One region of the Lonsdalea quercina genome, then DNA from elsewhere that is predicted to be linked to it. Evidence: predicted binding sites of a transcription regulator. Region 1 holds the regulator's gene; each other region holds the start of a gene.
The links. Region 1 encodes PurR, which represses purine synthesis genes. Its sites were predicted from a motif close to CANGCAAACGTTTGCNTG; they were not measured.
Positions count from the first base shown of each region.

Region 1 (6,859 bases):
GTCGCCTCTGCATTACTGCATCCCCTTCAAAAATTTGCCATAATACGCACTGCATTTTTGCTAAAGAAAAGAGACTGATGGCTGAGAAAATTAATCTGAACGCACTGAGCGCCCGTTTTCGCGGGTTTTATCCTGTCGTGATCGACGTGGAAACCGCTGGATTCAATGCAAAAACGGATGCGCTGCTTGAGATTGCAGCCATCACGCTGAAAATGGATGACAACGGCTGGTTGCAGCAGGATCAGACACTACATTTCCATGTAGAACCATTCGAAGGCGCCAACCTGCAGCCTGAAGCGCTAGCCTTCAACGGCATCGATCCCAGCAATCCGCTGCGCGGCGCCGTCAAAGAGTACGATGCGCTGCACGAAATTTTCAAAATGGTGCGTAAAGGCATTAAAGATCAAGGCTGTAATCGCGCTATTGTCGTGGCGCACAACGCCACTTTCGATCACAGCTTTCTCATGGCCGCGGCCGAGCGTTGCAGCCTCAAACGCAACCCTTTCCATCCCTTCGCCACCTTCGATACCGCCGCGTTGAGTGGACTGGTGGTCGGCCAAACGGTGCTGGCCAAGGCCTGTATTACCGCCGGGATTCCTTTCGACTCCTCGCAGGCCCACTCCGCGCTTTACGATACGCAACGCACCACTCAGCTGTTTTGCGAACTGGTTAACCGCTGGAAAAAACTGGGCGGATGGCCACTAGCGCTGAATGAGTCCGAAGAAAATAATGCTATGGTGGTCGATCGCTAGACACGTTCAGGGCGGCCTAAGCCGCCCTGAACAGTACCGAACACGCGGTCAACTCACGCTTTGGTCAAAGCCCTTGGCTTACTCTTTATCCTGCTGCTGAGCATTGTATTTTTCAGCCGTTTGTTTGATAAGTTTTGGCAGCTCGCCACTCTGATACATTTCGATCACGATGTCGCAGCCCCCTACCAGTTCACCGTCAACCCACAGCTGCGGGAATGTCGGCCAATTGGCATATTTCGGCAATTCTGCGCGGATGTCCGGGTTCTGCAGGATATCGACATAAGCAAAACGCTCGCCACATGCCGACAACGCTTGAACGGCCTGAGCAGAAAAACCACAGCTCGGCAGTTTCGGGGAACCTTTCATATACAGCAGGATCGGGTTTTCAGCGATTTGACGCTGGATTTTTTCAATTGTCGTTGTCGTCATTCTATTGCTTCCTTAAAGCACGTGATGGCTAGTGATAAGCCACTAGCCATAGCATCAGTACAGGGTATACGCTCACCCAACTACTCTGACATATTTTAACGATAGCGATAACCACAAAAAACGACATCTTTTGTAGGGTTATCGCCAGATGGTTTTTAGAGACAATAACCGGTTATATCAACAACAAAAATTAGCATTCATTCAGTGAAAAAATCACGTATTAACGATTTTTCACTATTCTGTACTCATTAACTGTGTTTTAGCACTTTGTAATTATGTTGATTTGAGGAATACTGTGGAAATCGGACGAATAAGAACCACCATCGGTCACACTATAATGCGTTTACTTGCTACTTTTTTCGTACTATTTTTTAGCCACTTGGTTATCAGTCAGGCGATATCTGCCCCCCAAGCTCCGACGTTAATCTCTCGTAAATCCCCCGTCGATCCCTCAGATGCTGTCGATACGAAGAAAAACAAAGAAACCAAAAACGCGAAAAAGTCTGCCCCCTCCCCACAAGACAAGAAAAAAATCCGCAATATCGCCCCGAAGTCCAAGGCAGCCGGTGATGGCGATAACGACAAAAAAACCAAGCGCAACATAAAACACACGCAGACCGTAGCCCACACCTCTTCACATAAAGACGCCCCCACCCGTCAGCCCACGCCCAAGACCGTCAAACGGTTATCCCGTGGTCAATCCACGCTGACGCTAGCGAAAAAAACACCAAAACGAGGTCACGCTGCTCGGATGGATGAAGAAAAATCGACCGCCGCGCGTGTTACTCGTAATAGAAAAGAGGATGTCGACGAACCCCGCGGCCTGACACTAAGCGCGGCGCACAAGCTCCGCTCACAACGCGCTAAAGTCACCGCGCTCAACAAATTGATGAGTCAAATTGGCAAACCCTACCACTGGGGCGGCTCATCGCCGTACACCGGTTTCGATTGTAGTGGGCTGGTCTATTACGCCTACAAAGATATTGTGAAAATACCTATTCCCCGTACCGCCAATGAAATGTTTCATTTGCGCGATGCCGCGCCTATCAAGAAAAACGAGTTGGAAAGCGGCGATCTGGTCTTCTTCCGCATCAACCATCGTGGTACGGCTGACCATGTAGGCGTTTATGTTGGAAACGGACGATTTATTCAGTCGCCTCGTGCAGGTTCAGATATCAAAATAAGCAAACTCAACGAAGACTATTGGCAGGAACATTATATTGGCGCCCGCCGGGTGGTCATGCCGCAGACGGTGAGATAACTCTCGGCAATCATTTAAATGAACACAACAACGAAATAGAAAAAGGGACCGAAGCCCCTTTTTACACTATGCCCACGAGAATGATTTTCGTGAGCGCAAACCTCGGCAAAATGGCTTAAGCGCCAAATACCGCAGTAAAACTGAAGGCGATAATCACCGCCAATGCCGCGACAGTCGTCAACAGCGACATTTTTAGATTGGTATCCATTACTCTCTCCTTAATTTTAAGCACAACCCTCGGGGTCGCCAGCCGTGTCAGTATAGGGGAACGGAGTGCTATCAGCACCCAAATGATGAATATAATGTTATGAGAACGTGACCCTTCTGTTTTATCACAGTAATAACGTCCTTTTATCGTTGCAGGAGTAGAATTAACGCTTTCACTTTTCGCCCGGATCGGACAGAATTACCGGTTTACTGCTGTACGAACTCCGTTGGTCGAGCATCATTTCCTATCTTCAGGTATATCCGTCGACACCCCTCCTTCTGAAATGCATCCATCTTCAGAAAGAGACGAATTCGCGCAGGCAAACGATTAACAAGTTACTTACTGCTGCAGGAAGTAGGTTTAGGAGTCATTTAGATGGCAACGATTAAAGATGTGGCAAAACGTGCTGGCGTTTCAACCACAACCGTATCCCACGTCATTAATAAGACCAGATTCGTCGCCGAAGAAACCAAAGCCGCCGTTCACGCTGCCATTGACGAACTGCATTATTCTCCGAGCGCTGTCGCGCGCAGCCTGAAAGTCAATAACACCAAGTCTATCGGACTGCTGGCGACCTCCAGCGAGGCGCCCTATTTCGCCGAAATTATCGAATCCGTCGAAAACAGCTGCTATGCCAAAGGCTATACGCTGATTCTTTGCAACTCTCACAACGATCTGGACAAACAGCGGGCTTATCTCGCCATGCTGGCGCAAAAGCGTGTAGACGGACTGCTGGTCATGTGCGCGGAATACCCGCCTGAACTTCTGACGATGTTGGAAGGCTATCGCCATATTCCTATGGTCGTCATGGACTGGGGACAGGCACACAGCGACTTCACCGATACCGTCGTCGATAATGCTTTCGAAGGTGGATATCTTGCCGCGCAGTACCTCATTGAACGCGGCCACCGCGATATCGGGGTGATCCCAGGGTTGCAGGAGCGTAACACCGGTAGCGGACGTTATCTGGGCTTCAGAAAAGCGCTCGACGAAGCTGGCATTGATATCCGTGATGAGTGGATCGTACAAGGCGACTTCGAGCCGGAATCCGGCTACAAAGCCATGCATCAGATATTGGCGCAGAAAAGCCGCCCGACCGCCGTGTTCTGCGGCGGCGATATTATGGCAATGGGCGCCCTCTGCGCGGCTGATGAACTTGGGCTGCGCGTACCGCAGGATATCTCCATCATCGGCTACGATAATGTTCGTCATTCACGCTATTTCACCCCGGCGCTGACCACGATACATCAGCCGAAAGAACGGTTGGGGCAATCCGCGTTCGCCATGCTGTTGGACCGAATCACCAGTAAGCGTGAAACGTCCCAGGTAATCGAGGTACATCCTCGACTGATCGAGCGTCGATCCGTGGCTGACGGCCCTTTCCGCGATTATCGCCGTTAGTTATTACATCTATTTCGATTGAAATAATTACCCCCGCCTTTTCCCCTGCTTCAGCCATTTAAAGCTTGTACCGTGGTTGAAGCAGTCATAAACTTGTCACTGTCTTCTAAGACAATAACCTACGAATAAGACATACTGAGCAGTTTGCTATCCTGTCGATATAACGTGTTGCCTACTTTGGCTTTTGTGGCATGGATAGATGCCTTTCGTACCGGCTTTTCTCTTAATTTCCCCCAGTCCCTTTTTCGGGGGATAGACGATGGATCACGTCCACCGACACCTTCTGCAGGTAATTTTGTCTAAGCTGTTTCTTGCGATGATCGCTGACAGCAAGATAGGGAGAGGTTATGAGTTCATCTTATGTGGAGGAACTGGACATCCATAACACGTCCTGGTTCCAAATTGTGAAAGAAATGTTGTCTTCGGCGGACATCGCCATTAATGGCGCGCGTCCGTTCGATATACAGGTAAAAAATCCTGACCTCTATAAACGCGTGTTGCGAGAAGGCTCTCTTGGTTTGGGAGAGAGTTACATGGACGGTTGGTGGGAATGTGAAAGACTCGATATCTTCTTCCACCGCGTACTCCGGGCCGGACTTGATAACAAGCTGCCCAAACATGTTAGCGATATCGCCCGCGTTCTCATCGCCCGCCTCACCAACCTACAGTCCAAAAAACGAGCCTGGATTGTCGGAAAAGAGCATTACGATCTCGGCAATGACCTTTTCTCACTCATGCTTGACCCTTACATGCAGTATTCCTGCGGCTATTGGAAGGACGCCGAGACGCTGGAGCAGGCGCAGGAAAACAAGCTGCGCATGATCTGTGAAAAACTGCAATTGCAACGCGGCATGACTTTATTGGATATCGGCTGTGGCTGGGGGGGATTATCTGAATATGCAGCCAGGTACTATGGGGTTTCCGTCACCGGCGTGACAATTTCGCGGGAACAGCAGAGACTGGCGCAGGAGCGGTGTCGGGATCTGGACGTCACCATCCTGCTTGAAGATTATCGTGATTTAGACCGCCAGTTTGACCGCATCGTTTCCGTCGGCATGTTTGAACACGTCGGCCCCAAAAATTACGATACCTATTTCCGCGTCGTTCGCAAAAATCTGAAGCCTAAGGGATTGTTCCTACTACACACCATCGGCGCGAACAAAACCGATCTGTCCGTTGACCCGTGGATTGACCGCTATATTTTCCCTAACGGCTGTCTGCCGTCCGCGCAACATATCGCACACGCCAGCGAGCCTTACATGATAATGGAAGATTGGCACAATTTCGGCGCCGACTACGACCGCACGCTGATGGCCTGGCATGAGCGGTTCCAGCAGCATTGGCCGGCGTTGGCCAGCGCCTATTCCGCTCGTTTCCAGCGTATGTTCAGCTATTACCTGAACGCCTGCGCGGGGGCTTTCCGGGCCAGGAATATTCAGCTGTGGCAGGTATTATTCAGCACCCATGGCGTGGAAGGGGGAATTCGCGTGCCACGTTGACAGTACAGGCTGGCGGAGTCCATCGGTTTCGCCAGCCTGCAACCGCGGTCAGGCCTGAGCAGGCGTAGGAACCACGGACAGCGAAAGGTTCTGATTCGCCAGGACGCGTTCGACGGTGTCGACAATCGCCTGAGTCTGCGGATCGATTTCGATGTTGATGTGCTCGCCCAGTCGTTTTTTACCCAGCGTGGTACGCTGCAACGTCTCGGGGATCAGATGCACGCAGAAGCGGCTTTTCGTCACTTCCCCCACCGTCAAGCTGATCCCATCGATACCGACAAATCCTTTGTGCAAGATGTACTTCATCTGCGTTTCGTCTGCCGGGCGGAACCAGATCTGATGGTTGTTTTCCGAGGTCAGAATCTTCACGATCTCCGCCGTACACATGATATGGCCAGACATCACATGCCCCCCGACGTCATCACCGAATTTGGCGGCGCGCTCGACGTTAACCCAAGAGCCGACCTGCAAATCCGCCAGATTGGTTAAACGCAACGTCTCTTTCATAATATCGAAACTAACATGGTCGCCATCGATTTTCGTCACGGTTAAACAGCACCCGTTGTTGGCGATAGACGCACCTATCTGCAACCCCGGCAGCAGCGCTTGGGGCAGTTGCAGAACGTGAGTGCGGAAGTTGTTTTTTTCATTAATAGACACCACCGGCGCGGTGCCCTGAACAATACCAGTGAACATGGATTCTGCCTCTTTACAAATCAAACTCGTCTGTTGAATATCGCTGGCTTGAAATCGCCAACAAAAACGCTACCGTCAGTTTGCACGATATCGAGTGATGTGGGTAGTTAGCCTGAAAGATTTAACTGCTGAAATCACCGAGTGTAAATAGACAACTTATTGGTAATAGTGCGTTAACGCATTACAATGTGCCACTTTTTCCCAAAAAATAGGATGATGGCGTCATCTAGTGTGACGAACTGTCGATCTTCATAAAGGTGTTCGCGTGCAAAAGTATCTAACGGAAGCGCGTCAGCTGTTGGCGCTAGCGATCCCCGTCATCATTGCCCAGGTTTCACAAACGTCCATGGGTGTCGTTGATACCATCATGGCCGGCTCCTACAGCGCTACCGATATGGCGGCGGTGGCAGTCGGAACGTCGATTTGGTTGCCAGTCATCCTGTTCGGCCACGGCCTGCTAATGGCGTTGACGCCGGTCGTGGCCCAGCTCAATGGTTCAGGCCGGCGTGAACGCATTGCGCATCAGCGGCAGCAGGCTTTTCTGCTGGCCGCCATGATCTCGGTCGTCACCATGCTCGTGCTTTATCAAGGCGACAAGGTAATTCAGCTGATG
Region 1 covers NZ_FNQS01000002.1:403,144-410,002, forward strand. The annotation lists gene rnt (ribonuclease T) at 78-752, shown strand; gene BLU64_RS04705 (Grx4 family monothiol glutaredoxin) at 831-1,181, opposite strand; gene BLU64_RS04710 (C40 family peptidase) at 1,519-2,442, shown strand; gene cydH (cytochrome bd-I oxidase subunit CydH) at 2,558-2,650, opposite strand; gene purR (HTH-type transcriptional repressor PurR) at 3,026-4,051, shown strand; gene cfa (cyclopropane fatty acyl phospholipid synthase) at 4,399-5,550, shown strand; gene BLU64_RS04725 (riboflavin synthase) at 5,599-6,246, opposite strand; gene BLU64_RS04730 (MATE family efflux transporter) at 6,512-6,859, shown strand, end outside.

Region 2 (6,859 bases), 370 kb from region 1:
AAACTGAATTCGGATGTTGTTCGCGAGGAAATAAGGGAAATATGATTTCTATCCAAATGGGGGGTAAGGACAAGACTGCAGAGATCGCCAACTGGTCGATCTGGAGCGACAGGGACGAAGGCTTACAACTGAGGTGCACTGACTTCAATAAAGAAACGACCCAACATCCTCTTTGTGATTGCAACATCTCGCCCGTTCGCGAGCTGGGCGAGATGTTCTTGACCAAGGCCGGCAGCGCCATCGTCACGCCCATCGCGAAGGCAACGATTTATGGTGAGAGGTATGCCGTCGTGTACTACACGGATGCCGACAAGCCGTATGTCTACAAGCTGGAGAGCATCAGCTTTGTCGCGCCGACGGCGATGAAAAACACCCCGGTTTTCCGCTATTTTATGGCTGTGGCGAATGCCCGGCAGGATAGGGCGGACTGCAAGAGCGACCGCGAGATTGCTGCCAATGTCGTTCGCCAATTAGAAAAACTGCCCGCTCGCGCTGACACAGCCTTAGAGGCCTATTGCACGGCGCGGAATAAAACGCTCGCAGAGGGAAAAGGTCTGATCTATCCATTTGGGGTGAACGAGAGCCAGCTTAAGGCGGTCGAGCAAGCTTTCCGCGCCCAGGTCAGCGTGATTGAAGGCCCGCCGGGCACCGGCAAGACCCAGACCATTTTAAACATTCTCGCCAATATCTTGTTGCGTGGACAGACGGTGGCCGTGCTCTCCAACAACAATGCAGCGGTGGATAATGTCTACGAAAAACTGGAGAAATACGGCTTGGGTCATGTGATTGCAAAACTCGGCAATCAGGACAACCGCAAGGACTTCTTCGCCAACCTGCCGTCTCAGCCAACGAGTGAACCCGAACCCGCACCGACTCTGAACGAGATTCAAACCATGCTGGCCCGTTTGAAAGAGCACTTGCACAATCACAATCGGGAGGCGCAATTACAGGTCGAACTCGACGAGCTGATGATTGAGCGGCGTTACCTGCACCAGTGGCAGGCAGAAAGCGGCGTGCGGGCCGTCGCCTCGCTGGACAAGTACGGACTGTCTCCACGCAAGATTGCCGACCTGATGGCTTACCTCGCCTATCTTGGAGAGCAACGCATCCGCCTTAAAGCTCGTATTGAGCTGCTATTCAACTTCAGAATTTTCCGCGCCCGCCCATTCATTCAGGGTGACACGCGCCTGTCCGTTTTCTATGCCTTGCAACTGCACTACTACGACAAAGCGTTACAGGAAAAAGATGCGGAGCTGCGAGCGTGTCGAGCATCGCTGGAGAGCGTAAATTTTACGGCTGCTCTGGAGGAATTGAAGAGGGCGTCGATGTGTCTCCTGAAGCAGCATCTGCACGGATTGCCCAGGGTTTTAGACAGCTTCGATGATAAGACCTACCGCAAACGATTCGATGCCTTTGTGCAACGCTTTCCCATCCTCGGCAGCGGCACGCATTCCATCGTCAATTCCATCGCGCCGGGTGCTGTCTTTGACTACGTCATCATCGACGAAGCTTCATTGCAGGATATTGTGCCGGGGATTCTGGCGTTGGGCTGCGCGAAGAATCTGATCGTCGTCGGCGACAACCGTCAGTTGGCGCATATTCCCGTAGCGTTAGGCCTGGAGGCACCCGCGGAGGCTTACGATTGCGAGCGCTACAGCCTGCTGGATTCGTGCATTAAAGTATTCAAGCAGGCGCTGCCCCGGACTTTGTTGAAAGAACATTACCGCTGCCATCCCAGGATCATTCAATTCTGCAACCAGCAGTTCTACGACAACGAGCTGGTGCCTATGACGAAGGAGGGTAAAGGTGAAGCGCCGTTACGTCTGGTGGTGACAGCCAAGGGCAATCACACCCGGCAGAACACTAACTTGAGGGAGCTGGACTCTCTGCTGAAGCTGCTGGAAGACGAGGGCGAAGCCGTGGGGGTAGACGGCGACGGGCGCGGCTTCATCGCGCCATTCCGAGCGCAGGTTGACCTCTCCGGAACATGTCTGCCGACGGATTTCGTCAAGGATACGGTGCACAAGTTCCAGGGGAGGGAGTGTGATGAGATTGTTTTCTCCACCGTGCTGGACAAAAAACGTTACAACCAAGACCCCAAGCGTCTGCATTTCGTCGATGACCCGCGCATGATTAACGTTGCAGTGTCACGGTCCAAGCATCGCTTCACACTGGTGACGGGCGATGAGGTCTTTACCGGTAATAAGGGGCATCTCGCCGCTTTGATGCGCTACATCGCTTATTACGCGCAGGACGAGCAGATCGTGCGCGCGCCTGTGGTATCGGCGTTCGACCTGCTGTACCGCGAATACGATCAGTCTCTGGCGCGGTTGAATGCCCGATTGCGACCTGAGGACTCACGCTATAAATCCGAGCAGATCGTCGCGCAACGGCTGCGCGAGGCGCTATCTGACCCCTCGTGCCGGGCGTTGCTGTGTCACGATCAGGTCAAACTTAATCAGATCATATCGCCGGGCGTACCTGATTTAACAGAACGCGAGCGTGCCTTCATGGCGCGTGCCAGCTGCGATTTTGTGATCTATTACAAGGTAGGAAAGACCCCTCTGGGGGTGATTGAAGTTGATGGCGGCTCCCATGACCGACCCGACCAGGCGGCACGGGATGCCTTAAAGAACGGTATTCTGTCGAAAGGCGGCATACCTATTCTGCGCCTACGCACCATCGAGAGTCGTATCGAAGAGAGAATCGCCGACTTTATCGGCCGGTGGGCCAGCCCTGTGCGCAGTGAGTGAGGCGACATCGGCGTGCAACATTATCGGCCTTGATCCAGACCGATTGTTAGCAGCATAAAGCCGGGGTATTCAGGATCTCTCTGCGTGCAACGGCGCAACTTGCTAAGCTTGCGTCTCATTCTTGGTGGCCTGTTTTATGGATGAAATCCGCCCGCCGACAGCATGTAGGACAGTATCCATTGGGTGGCGCTGAAAATCGCCTTCAATGACAGGGATACGAAGCTAGCCGGCCCTGTCTATGCAAAGCATATGCGCCTGAAATTAGACGCATCGACCAGCTTTCGGCTGTTTAAGTTACACACTTAATTTTGCGAAGATAAAGGGGAATACACCCAGAATAGCCGGCTCATAACGGCGAGACACGAACGAGGAAAAGGGCGCAGACAGACTGCGCCTTCAACACTAACCCTTGACTTTTACCGCCGCCGCGACGGTCTTGGCGCGTTGCACGGCAGCGTCTGTCGTCTCGTCCATCGCTAATGCGACGCCCATTCGACGCTGGCCGCTGATTTCCGGTTTGCCGAACAGGCGGATTTGCGTTTGTGGCAGCAGGGCGTGTTCCAATCCCTGATAGCGAACGTCACTGCTGGTCAGATACGGCAGTATCACCGCGGAAGCTGCTGCGCCGTACTGGCGAATGGCGCCCACCGGCAAGCCGAGGAAAGCGCGTACGTGTAATGCGAACTCCGACAAATCCTGAGAGATCAGCGTCACCATCCCGGTATCGTGCGGTCGCGGCGACACTTCGCTGAAAATGACCTCATCGCCGCAAACGAACAGCTCAACGCCGAACAGGCCGTAGCCGCCGAGTGCTTTAACGACCTTGCCGGCGATAGCTTTCGCCCGCTCAAGCGCTACAGCGCTCATCTGTTGCGGCTGCCAGGATTCACGGTAGTCGCCATCCTCCTGACGGTGTCCGATCGGAGCGCAGAAGTGAATGCCATCGACGGCGCTGACGGTGAGGAGGGTGATTTCGACATCAAACTTGACCAGCCCTTCGACAATCACTTTACCGCCCCCGGCTCGTCCGCCCTCCTGCGCGTAACGCCAGGCTGAGTCTAGTTGCCGCGCTTCACGCATCAGGCTCTGGCCTTTCCCTGAAGAGCTCATGACGGGTTTTACGATGCAGGGAAAACCGATGTCCTCCACGGCTGCGCGAAAGCCTTCCTCGCTATCGGCAAACCGGTAGGGAGAGGTTGGAACGCCTAGTGTCTCCGCCGCTAGCCGGCGTATTCCCTCCCGATTCATCGTTAATCGGGTGGCCTGAGCGCATGGCACGACGCGTTGTCCCTGCTTCTCAAGCGCGACGAGCGTATCAGTAGCGATGGCTTCAATTTCGGGAACGATGTAGTCAGGTTTTTCCAAAGCGATCAGCTGTTCCAGCGCTTCGCCGTCCAGCATATTTATGACGTGGCTACGGTGTGCGACCTGCATGGCGGGTGCGTCGGTATAGCGATCGACGGCGATGACTTCAATTCCTAAACGTTGGCATTCAATAGCCACTTCTTTTCCCAGTTCGCCCGATCCCAGCAACATGACGCGGGTGGCCCCGGCGCGTAGGGCTGTTCCAATTGTTAACATAAACGTCGTATCCGATGCGGTTAAGAATTCCGGCGCAGTATAAACGAAACCGTTTGCGTACGCATCCGGAGGTCATCTTTAAGACCGTTTGACCGACATTTCATTGCGTCAAGGTGGGTAAGAGAAAGACCGTCATCCTGCGGATGATGACGGTACGATTGGATCATTTACTGTTGGGGTCGTAAGGCAGAGTGGAGAACTGCAAAGAAAGCTGACGATAAAAGCTAACCCTTTCACGGAAATAATCGCGTAAATGCGCAGGCTGCTGCTGTTCGAGTACGTCAGGGATGACCGGCATGTTATAGCGCTCTTTGAAAGCGACACCGGAAGCGGCGAGATCGACGTTTACTTTTTCCATCTCTTCGAATGAGAGGTCGGCCAGATTATGTCCCATGATGTCCTCCTGTGTGTGGCGCGACAAACATAAAACAGCCCGGTTCAAATGGCAAGCGACGCGCTAACCCTCGTTAGATTCATCCCTAATCACAGTAAAATAAGAGCAATGAATGAATTCAAACGCCAATGTTGAACATTGTCTTTAAACGAAATCGATACCATGAAAAGTAATAAAAACCATTCTCATAGATGAATGATAATACTTTGAATTTAGGATAAAAATAATGAGATTATTCGTTAATAGTATGTGTTTAATTTTAATTTTTCCGTGCATAATGCCCTTCAAATAGTCCCTAGCCAGTGGAAAAGGATTCAACATGTTAAAAAAAGAAATGATCCAAAAGCTGAATGAACAGCTGAACCTCGAGTTCTACTCAGCCAACCTGTATTTGCAGATGAGCGCGTGGTGTGGAAATAAAGGTTTCGAAGGCGCATCGGCTTTCCTGAAGTCTCATTCTCAGGAAGAAATGGAGCACATGCAGCGTCTGTTCGACTACCTTGACGATACCGGCAGTATGCCTGTCCTTGGCGCGATTGAAGCTCCCCCGGTAGAGTTCGATTCTCTGACTGATATTTTCAAGCTGACTTTTGAACACGAACAGCTGATTACCGGAAAAATTAACGAGTTGGCGCATGCGGCCATGACGTTGCAAGACTATTCAACGTTCAACTTCCTGCAATGGTATGTGGCTGAGCAGCATGAAGAAGAGAAGCTGTTCAACTCTATTCTGGATAAACTAGCGATGGTAAGTACCTCAGAAGGCGGGTTGTTCTTTATCGACCAAGACCTCAAAAGAATGGCGGCAAGCACTACGCCTTCTGCTTGATAACGATACAGAGGCGGTGTTCATCCGACATCGCCTTTTCTCTGCATATCTCCTGATTCCCCCCTTGCTCGACTTCCCCCCAGTGCGTCGGTATGATTCTACCGAGGTTTATTCTTGACGGCTTGAATCAAGAAACCTTGTAAATACAACGGTCTGTCTTGCTTTGGAAATCAAAATGAAAAAATTAATCTGGCTTCTGATAACGACCTCTTTTTGCTCTTCAGCGCTCGCGGCGACGGGGATCGCCAACATCAGCAAACTGCAATATGGCGACAACTGGGCGTTCACTCGCGAAGAAGTGCAGTTGATCTGCCGACCTGGCAACGCGCTGTATGTCATCAATCCCAGCACACTGATGCAATATCCGCTTAACGATGTTGCCTGGACGCAGGTCAGACAGGGTAAAGTCAACGCTCAGCCACTGGATATCATCCTGCTGGACGATCCCAAACAGCCTGGGCAGAAAAAAAGTTTGCAACCCTTTGTGACCCGCGCTGAACAACTGTGCCAATGACAATAGGGCCGTTATCCCGAGGGTTATCGAGGTGCGGCAGGTATAGTGATTGAGCTAACGATCACAAAATGGGCCGAATGATGGCGCTGAAGTACTAAGTCAGCTCATACATAGCTGGAAAAGGGAAATGCCTCGTCTACGCTTAAAGCGTGGGTTCCTCGGAGCCTGCGTCAATGCCAACTTTTAGCGCACGGCTCTACCCTAGAGCCATTTCCCTAGACCGAATACAGGAATCGTATTCGGTCTTTTTTTTATGGTTAATTTATGAAAACTCCAATTTGGTTTAGCCCCCCTAAATGCATATCAGCTTATCGTGTTGTCAGCATTCAGTAGCGATTAAGCGCAGAAAGCGGTTAGCCGGCTTTTGAACACGGTTGTTAATGGGCCAGAACTTACCGCCGCCACCCTAGCTGGTTTCTGCTATTCGAAAGTCCAACATTAGGATTACTCTTTTTTGCTTAAGCAAGAATTTGGGTCAGGATCAGGCTATTCGTCAAAACCCTGCTTTGGGATGACGGCGAGACGGAACTGCGCACGCTTCGTGTTCGGTAAAATACCTTCGCGCCTCGGTTGATAAAGAAAAGCCAGAAGTGTATCACTCTGATGGACACCAGATTTAATTCCTCTACGCGAAGGCATAACGACCCGCGAAAAAGCCTTCTACACCACCAACGCCAACGAATCGTGGAACAGCGTAATCCAGCTGGGGATAACGAAATGCACAGTCTTCCGACTTCCGGACAGACAACTCAGCTCGGAAGGTGATTTATCTGGCTGTCGGGGATGCG
Region 2 covers NZ_FNQS01000002.1:32,868-39,726, forward strand. The annotation lists gene BLU64_RS03045 (AAA domain-containing protein) at 42-2,753, shown strand; gene purT (formate-dependent phosphoribosylglycinamide formyltransferase) at 3,156-4,334, opposite strand; gene BLU64_RS03055 (DNA polymerase III subunit theta) at 4,498-4,728, opposite strand; gene ftnA (non-heme ferritin) at 5,048-5,557, shown strand; gene BLU64_RS03065 (YebY family protein) at 5,733-6,071, shown strand; partial or broken gene BLU64_RS17570 (IS256 family transposase) at 6,724-6,859, shown strand, end outside.
Region 2: the regulator PurR is predicted to act here: its motif matches at 4,377-4,394, upstream of purT (formate-dependent phosphoribosylglycinamide formyltransferase).

Region 3 (6,859 bases), on a different contig from region 1:
ATCTGTCTATTCAATGAAATGTGATATTGGTCACTATTTTTAACCCCGATTAGGCTCCTCGTTTCTATTCCCGCTGCTCAATTCTGCCAGCTGAAAACATTACCCGTACTGGAGTAATCCGTGATCGTTCGCGCAAAAAACAAACAAACTCGCGCCTCAAAATGCAATTAACATTTTATTGACATAGTGTTAACCAAAATATAAAGGAGATGCACAATGAGCCAGCACACCCCCTATCCGGTCTCCGCCGCCATCGCGGATAAGGCGCTGATCACCGCCGAGCGCTACCGGCTACTTTATCAGCAGTCCATTGACGATCCCGATACGTTTTGGCGTCAGCAAGGAAGGATAGTCGATTGGATCACACCCTACCAGTCGGTTAAAAAAACCTCATTTTCTCCGGGTAATATCGATATCCGCTGGTTTGAAGACGGCACACTGAACGTGTCGGCCAACTGTCTGGATCGCCATTTGCCACATAACGCCAAGCAAAACGCCATTCTTTGGGAGAGCGATGACGGGCAACGCACCCGATGCCTGACCTATAGTGAGCTCCATCTAGCGGTCTGCCGATTCGCCAACGTGTTAAAAGCACAGGGGATGGGCAAAGGCGATGTTATTACTCTCTATATGCCGATGGTGCCGGAGGCAGCCATCGCCATGCTGGCGTGCGCCCGTATCGGAGCAATTCACTCCGTCATTTTCGGCGGCTTCTCGCCGGAGTCCATCGCAGGCCGGCTGCTCGACTCCGGCAGCCGGATGGTGATCACGGCGGATGAAGGCCAGCGAGCCGGAAAAACGATCCCCCTCAAACAAAACGTAACCGACGCGTTGAAAAACCCGCGACTCAGTCAGGTAGAACGGGTGATCGTGTTTCGGCATACCGGCAATGACGTGGTCTGGGAAGCAGATCGCGATTGCTGGTGGCACGCATTGATGGAACAGGCGGACGATCGCTGTCCGCCTGTAGAACTACAAGCCGAAGATCCGCTGTTTATTCTTTACACTTCCGGTTCAACCGGCACGCCCAAAGGCGTGCTGCACACCAGCGGCGGCTATCTGGTTTACGCGGCCCTCACCTTCAAATACGTGTTTGACTACCACCCCGGCGATATTTATTGGTGTACCGCCGACATCGGATGGATCACCGGTCACAGCTATCTGGTATATGGACCACTGGCCTGTGGCGCGACCTCACTGATGTTTGAAGGTATTCCCAACTGGCCGGACGCCAGCCGCTTGGGACAAATCGTAGACAGGCATCGGGTCAATATTCTGTATACCGCCCCCACGGCCATTCGCGCGCTCATGGCGGACGGCGATAAGGCGATTCAGGGATCGACTCGCCAAACGTTAAAGCTCATCGGATCCGTCGGCGAACCCATCAATCCGGAAGCCTGGGAGTGGTATTACCATAAGATCGGCAACGGCGACTGTCCGGTCGTGGATACTTGGTGGCAGACGGAGACCGGCGGCATCATGATCACCCCGTTACCGGGGGCCATTGCTCTCAAACCCGGCGCGGCCACGCTGCCTTTTTTCGGCGTCAACCCCGCATTGGTCGATGGCGAGGGCCGTCTATTGGAAGGGGAATGCGAGGGCAATCTGGTCATCACCGACGCCTGGCCGGGGCAGGCACGCACACTCTTCGGCGATCACGCCCGTTTCGAGGAAACCTACTTTTCAACCTTCAAAGGGCGCTATTTCAGCGGCGACGGCGCACGTCGTGACGCAGACGGCTATTACTGGATCACGGGCCGCGTGGATGATGTGTTGAACGTGTCCGGTCATCGGCTGGGGACGGCGGAAATCGAATCCGCATTGGTTTCCCACCCCAAAATTGCCGAGGCCGCCGTCGTGGGAGTGGGACACGGCGTGAAAGGACAGGCCATTTATGCCTTCATCATGCTGAACCGCGGCGAAAAACCAACGGAGGAACTGCATGAGGAGGTGCGCGCGTGGGTGCGTAAAGAGATTGGCGCGATTGCCACTCCCGACATTTTACACTGGGCGGAGGCTCTGCCTAAGACGCGTTCCGGCAAGATCATGCGTCGGATCCTGCGAAAAATTGCCGCCGGCGAGGGCGATAATGTGGGAGATATCTCGACGCTGGCCAACCCAGGCGTCATCGCTCAGCTGCTGGAGGAAAAGCCGATCCCGAATGCTCCGCTCTGATGAAAATGCCCCGCAACGTCAGTATCGAGCAACGGGGCATAGCCTGACCTAGACCTTTTCGATCAGCACTGCTTCCAGCAGATCCAGCTCGCGCAGCATCTTTTGCAGCGTTTCATTGCTGATCTGCTGCGTCGCACGCAGGTGATAAAGTTCGGCGCGTTCCGCGTTGACGGCGGCCAGTCTGAAACGGCGTTCCAGGTTCTCAATCGCAATACTGGCTTCCAGCTCATCATTGCCGGTCACACGCCGACGCAACATCCCGATGACCTGCGCGCAGACCTCATTCAACACCTGTTCATCGATATTATCCTCACGGTCGGCCGCCAAACGCTCCTGCATTTTCAACAGGCTATCGATGGCGACTTTGGCCATGGCGGTACGGGCCAGTCGTTCCTCTTTTTTATGCGAACTTTTGTCCGTCATTACAATGCCTTTGAGCAACAGCGGTAGCGCAATCACCCCACACATCAATGAAAACAGGATGACGCCGGTCGCGATAAAGACCAATTGGTAGCGGGAGGGGAAATCACTGCCATCACTCAGCAACAGCGGGATGGACAACACGCCCGCCAGCGTGATGGCACCACGCACTCCGGCAAACGAGACGATCCACAGCTCGCGCGCGGAGTACTCCGCGAACACCATCGGGCGTTTGTTCTGAATGTGTAAACTGTAATGCTTCATCAGCCATACCCAGCAAAAACGCAGGAGCAGCAGCGCAAAGTAGATGATGCCGATATCGGTAAACAGCATCCAGGTCTCAATCGTCGGGTCTCTCTGCGCCTGAACGATCGACTCCTCCAGCACGCTCGGCAGCTGTAGCCCCAGCATCAGAAACACCATGCCGTTAAACACAAACTCCAGCATGGACCAGACGCTGTTGGCACGCAGGCGCATGTTCAACGGCGCGCTGCGCATCATGCCCGAGCGGCTAATCGTCATCCCCGACGCGACTGCCGCCAAAATGCCCGACACGCCCAAGTGTTCCGCAATCAGATAAGCGGCGAACGGCAGCAGGAGCAGCAGGACGATTTGCGTTGCGGCGTCGTCATCGCTCCAGCGACTGATCAACCCGAGCGATTTACTGTAGACCCAGGTGATGGCAATCCCCGCCAGCAAGCCGCCCAGAGCCACCTGCAGAAATTCCAGCGTGGCGCCATGCACGGTAAACACCATCGTGCCCATGGCGATAGCGATGGCGAACTTGAGCGATACCAGACCGGACGCGTCGTTCATCAGCGCTTCGCCCTGCAGGATCCCCATCAGTTTTTTCGGAATGCGATCCTCGCCGACAATCCCCGACAGCGCCACCGCATCCGTCGGCGACAACACCGCCGCCAGCGCGAAGGCGGCCACCAGCGGCATATCCGGCACCATCCAATGAATGAGATATCCCATGCCGACAACGGTGATAAGAACGAGCAGCAGAGCCAACCCGAGGATCTCTCGCATATGGCGAAGGAACTCTCTCGTCGGCGTCTTCCAGCCGTCGGCGAACAACAGCGGCGGGATGAACAACACCATGAACAGTTCAGGATTGAAATCGACGTGTAAACCGAACTTAGGCCAGGCCAACACCGCCCCCAGGCCAATCTGCATCAGTGGCAACGGTATCTGAAAGGGCAGAATACGTGTGATAACGCCGGACAAAGAAACCACCAGCGTCATAATCAAGATGGTAAAAAATATTTCCATGCTTTCCTTAGTTCTTGCTGTAACCGATCAACGCGCTTACACCGGTGAGGTGACGTGACATGTTTCTGGCTGGGCCGCGTAGGGCATTGACCTTAAGCGTCGTTCGAGCAATGTCGTCATCGACCTAAGAAAATAATAACAGAAGGAACGCGATGAAAAGGCAACGAAAAAAGAAAAAAGGAAATGAGTTGACAAAAAGGGGAACGATAACGTTCCCCTCTCGCTATTACAGTCTTTGCGACAGTATCACAGCGCCCAGCCGCCGGCGTAGAACACCACCAGCGCAACCGCGATGATGACCGTGCCCACATTCAGCTTGCGCCATTCGCCGGAGAAAACCCGACCCAGTACCAGCGAACCAAAACCGAGCATGATGCCGGTCACGATGTTGCACGTCAGCACGATAAAGACAGCGCAGACCAAACCGGCCATCGCGTCGACGAAATCGTTGAAGTCCAGCTTGGATACGTTGCTCAGCATCAACAGGCCGACGTACATCAGCGCGGGCGCGGTGGCGTAGTTCGGCACCAGATAGGAGAGCGGAGACAGGAATAGCATCAGCAGGAACAGTACGCCGACCACCGTCGCCGTCAGCCCCGTGCGCCCTCCGGCCGCCGTACCGGCTGCGGACTCGATGTAAACCGCCGCAGGCGAGGTCCCCATCAGACTGGAGAAAATGCTGCTCACGGAGTCGGCCGTCAGCGCACGACCGCCGCTGATGATCTGACCGTCTTTATCCAGCAAATTCGCCTGCCCCGCTACCGCGCGAATGGTCCCGGTCGCATCGAATACCGCCGTCATGACCAGCGCCAACACGCTCGGCAGGACGATAGGCTGCAGCGCGCCTTTGATATCCAGATTGAAGAACAACGACTGACCAGAGGCATCGCTCAGGCTCGGCAATGCGAACAAACCGTGGTAGGTCACGTTCGGATCAAAAATCAGGCCGAGTGCGGAAATGGCGATAATGACAATCAGAATGCCGCCGGGAACACGACGTTTTTCCAGACCGATTGTCGCCGCCAGCCCCAGCAGCGACATCATGACCGGGAACGCCGTAAACTCGCCCATCGCGACCGGCAGACCGGCGCCCGGGTTTTTCACCACCAGACCGATACCGTTAGCGGCAATGATCAACAAAAACAGACCAATACCGATACCCGCGCCATGCGCTACCCCTTGCGGCAGGTTACGCAAGATCCAGGAACGGATCCCCGTGGCGGAGATAATGGTAAACAGCACGCCCATCATGAAAATGGCGCCCAGCGCGACCGGCACGCTGATATTCTGCCCCAGCACCAGACTGAACGCCGTGAACGCGGTCAGAGAGATTGCGCAGCCGATAGCCATCGGCAGATTGGCCCACAGCCCCATCAGCAGAGAGCCGAAGCCCGCCACCAGACAGGTTGAAACAAAGACAGCCGCAGGCGGAAAGCCGGCTTTTCCCAACATGCTGGGAACGACGATAACCGAGTAAACCATCGCCAGAAACGTGGTGAGACCCGCCAGTATTTCCTGACGTACGCTGCTGCCTCGCTGAGCGATTTTGAAGAAAGCGTCGAGTGCGCCGCGAGGACGGGCAGCCTCATCAGCCTGACGAGTAGAATTGGACATGGTGGTATCCCTTGCTAAGTCATTATTATTAAGTCTCTGTTCATCTAATCCGGACGACACGCACGAGGTGACCGACCAGAGATGGGGTGAAGCAGAAACGGAGCCAAAATTCAGCTAACGCCACGCCGTTTATCCCTTGCCTAAGACAAACAACCTGGTTCATCACCCGCGACAGAAACGCCCCCTAAAGCCCCGACAACGTCGGGACAACGTTTGCTGCCGTAAAGTAAGCCTGCGATTATCCCGTTTTTAGGGCGGCAATTTCAAAAACTATTTATTTATTGCACCGACATTCCTTCATGATCAAAGACGGGCAATCCGCCATGAGCGGTTGCCCGTCTTTAAATTGAGGAAGCCTTTAGAGGTAAAGCGACGCTTCTCCTACCGGTCGAGTTTTGAACCGCCGGTGCAACCAGAGATACTGTTCCGGCGCGCGCATGATCTCCTGCTCGATCACGCGGTTCATATAGCTCGCCGCCTGCGTTTCGTCGTTTTGTGGATAGTCCTTTAACTCGGGTTGAATCACCAGTTGATAGCCCTTGCACTTCGGTTTGCGGATCAAGATGGTGGTCACCATCGCTGGCTGATTGGCCAGCTTGCTGATCGTGAACGTTCCACTGGTCGTCGCCGCCCGAGGGACGGCGAAGAACGGCGCGAATACGCTGCCGCGCGGGCCATAGTCCTGATCCGGCGCGAACCAGACCGCCTCGCCGCGTTTCAGCGCCTGCACCATGCCGCGTAAATCTTTGCGATCGATCATGGCTTTATTGGAGCGGGAACGCCCCCAGGTCTGCACCAGTTCCATCACTTTATTGTTGTGAGGCCGGTACATCGCCATCATCGGTCGGCATAATCCCATCGCTCTGCCGCCCAGCTCCAGCGACATGAAATGTACGCCGATCACCATAACGCCCCGCTGTTCGCTGCCTGCCTGCTCCAAATTCTCCAGCCCGACGACTTCGCACCAGGCGCGTACGCGGCGATCGGACCAAAACCAGGCCATGCCGGTTTCCATGAGCGCCATGCCCAGTGAAGCGAAGTTTTCTTTGACGATCGCCTCACGCTTTTGCGGCGACATGGTGGGAAAGCACAGTTCAAGGTTGCGGCGGGCGATGCTGACTCGGCGTTTCAGGAAAAAACGGGCGGCGTTACCCAGCCCGCGCCCGGTGTACATCAGCAGCGGATACGGCAACTGCACCAGGAGATATAAGAGGGCCAGTCCTGACCAGACGAGCCAATAACGGGGATGGAGTAAATCTTTGGTGAATTTTTTGGTGGTGCTCATTGCTATCATCTCGTAACGCCATGCTGGAATGACAGCAGCTATCAGCCGGACCATGCCAGAAATGACAAAAAAACCGTTAATTCCTTACCA
Region 3 covers NZ_FNQS01000007.1:92,713-99,571, forward strand. The annotation lists gene acs (acetate--CoA ligase) at 217-2,175, shown strand; gene BLU64_RS11085 (Na+/H+ antiporter) at 2,224-3,870, opposite strand; gene BLU64_RS11090 (NCS2 family permease) at 4,117-5,484, opposite strand; gene lpxP (kdo(2)-lipid IV(A) palmitoleoyltransferase) at 5,843-6,769, opposite strand.
Region 3: the regulator PurR is predicted to act here: its motif matches at 5,687-5,704, upstream of BLU64_RS11090 (NCS2 family permease).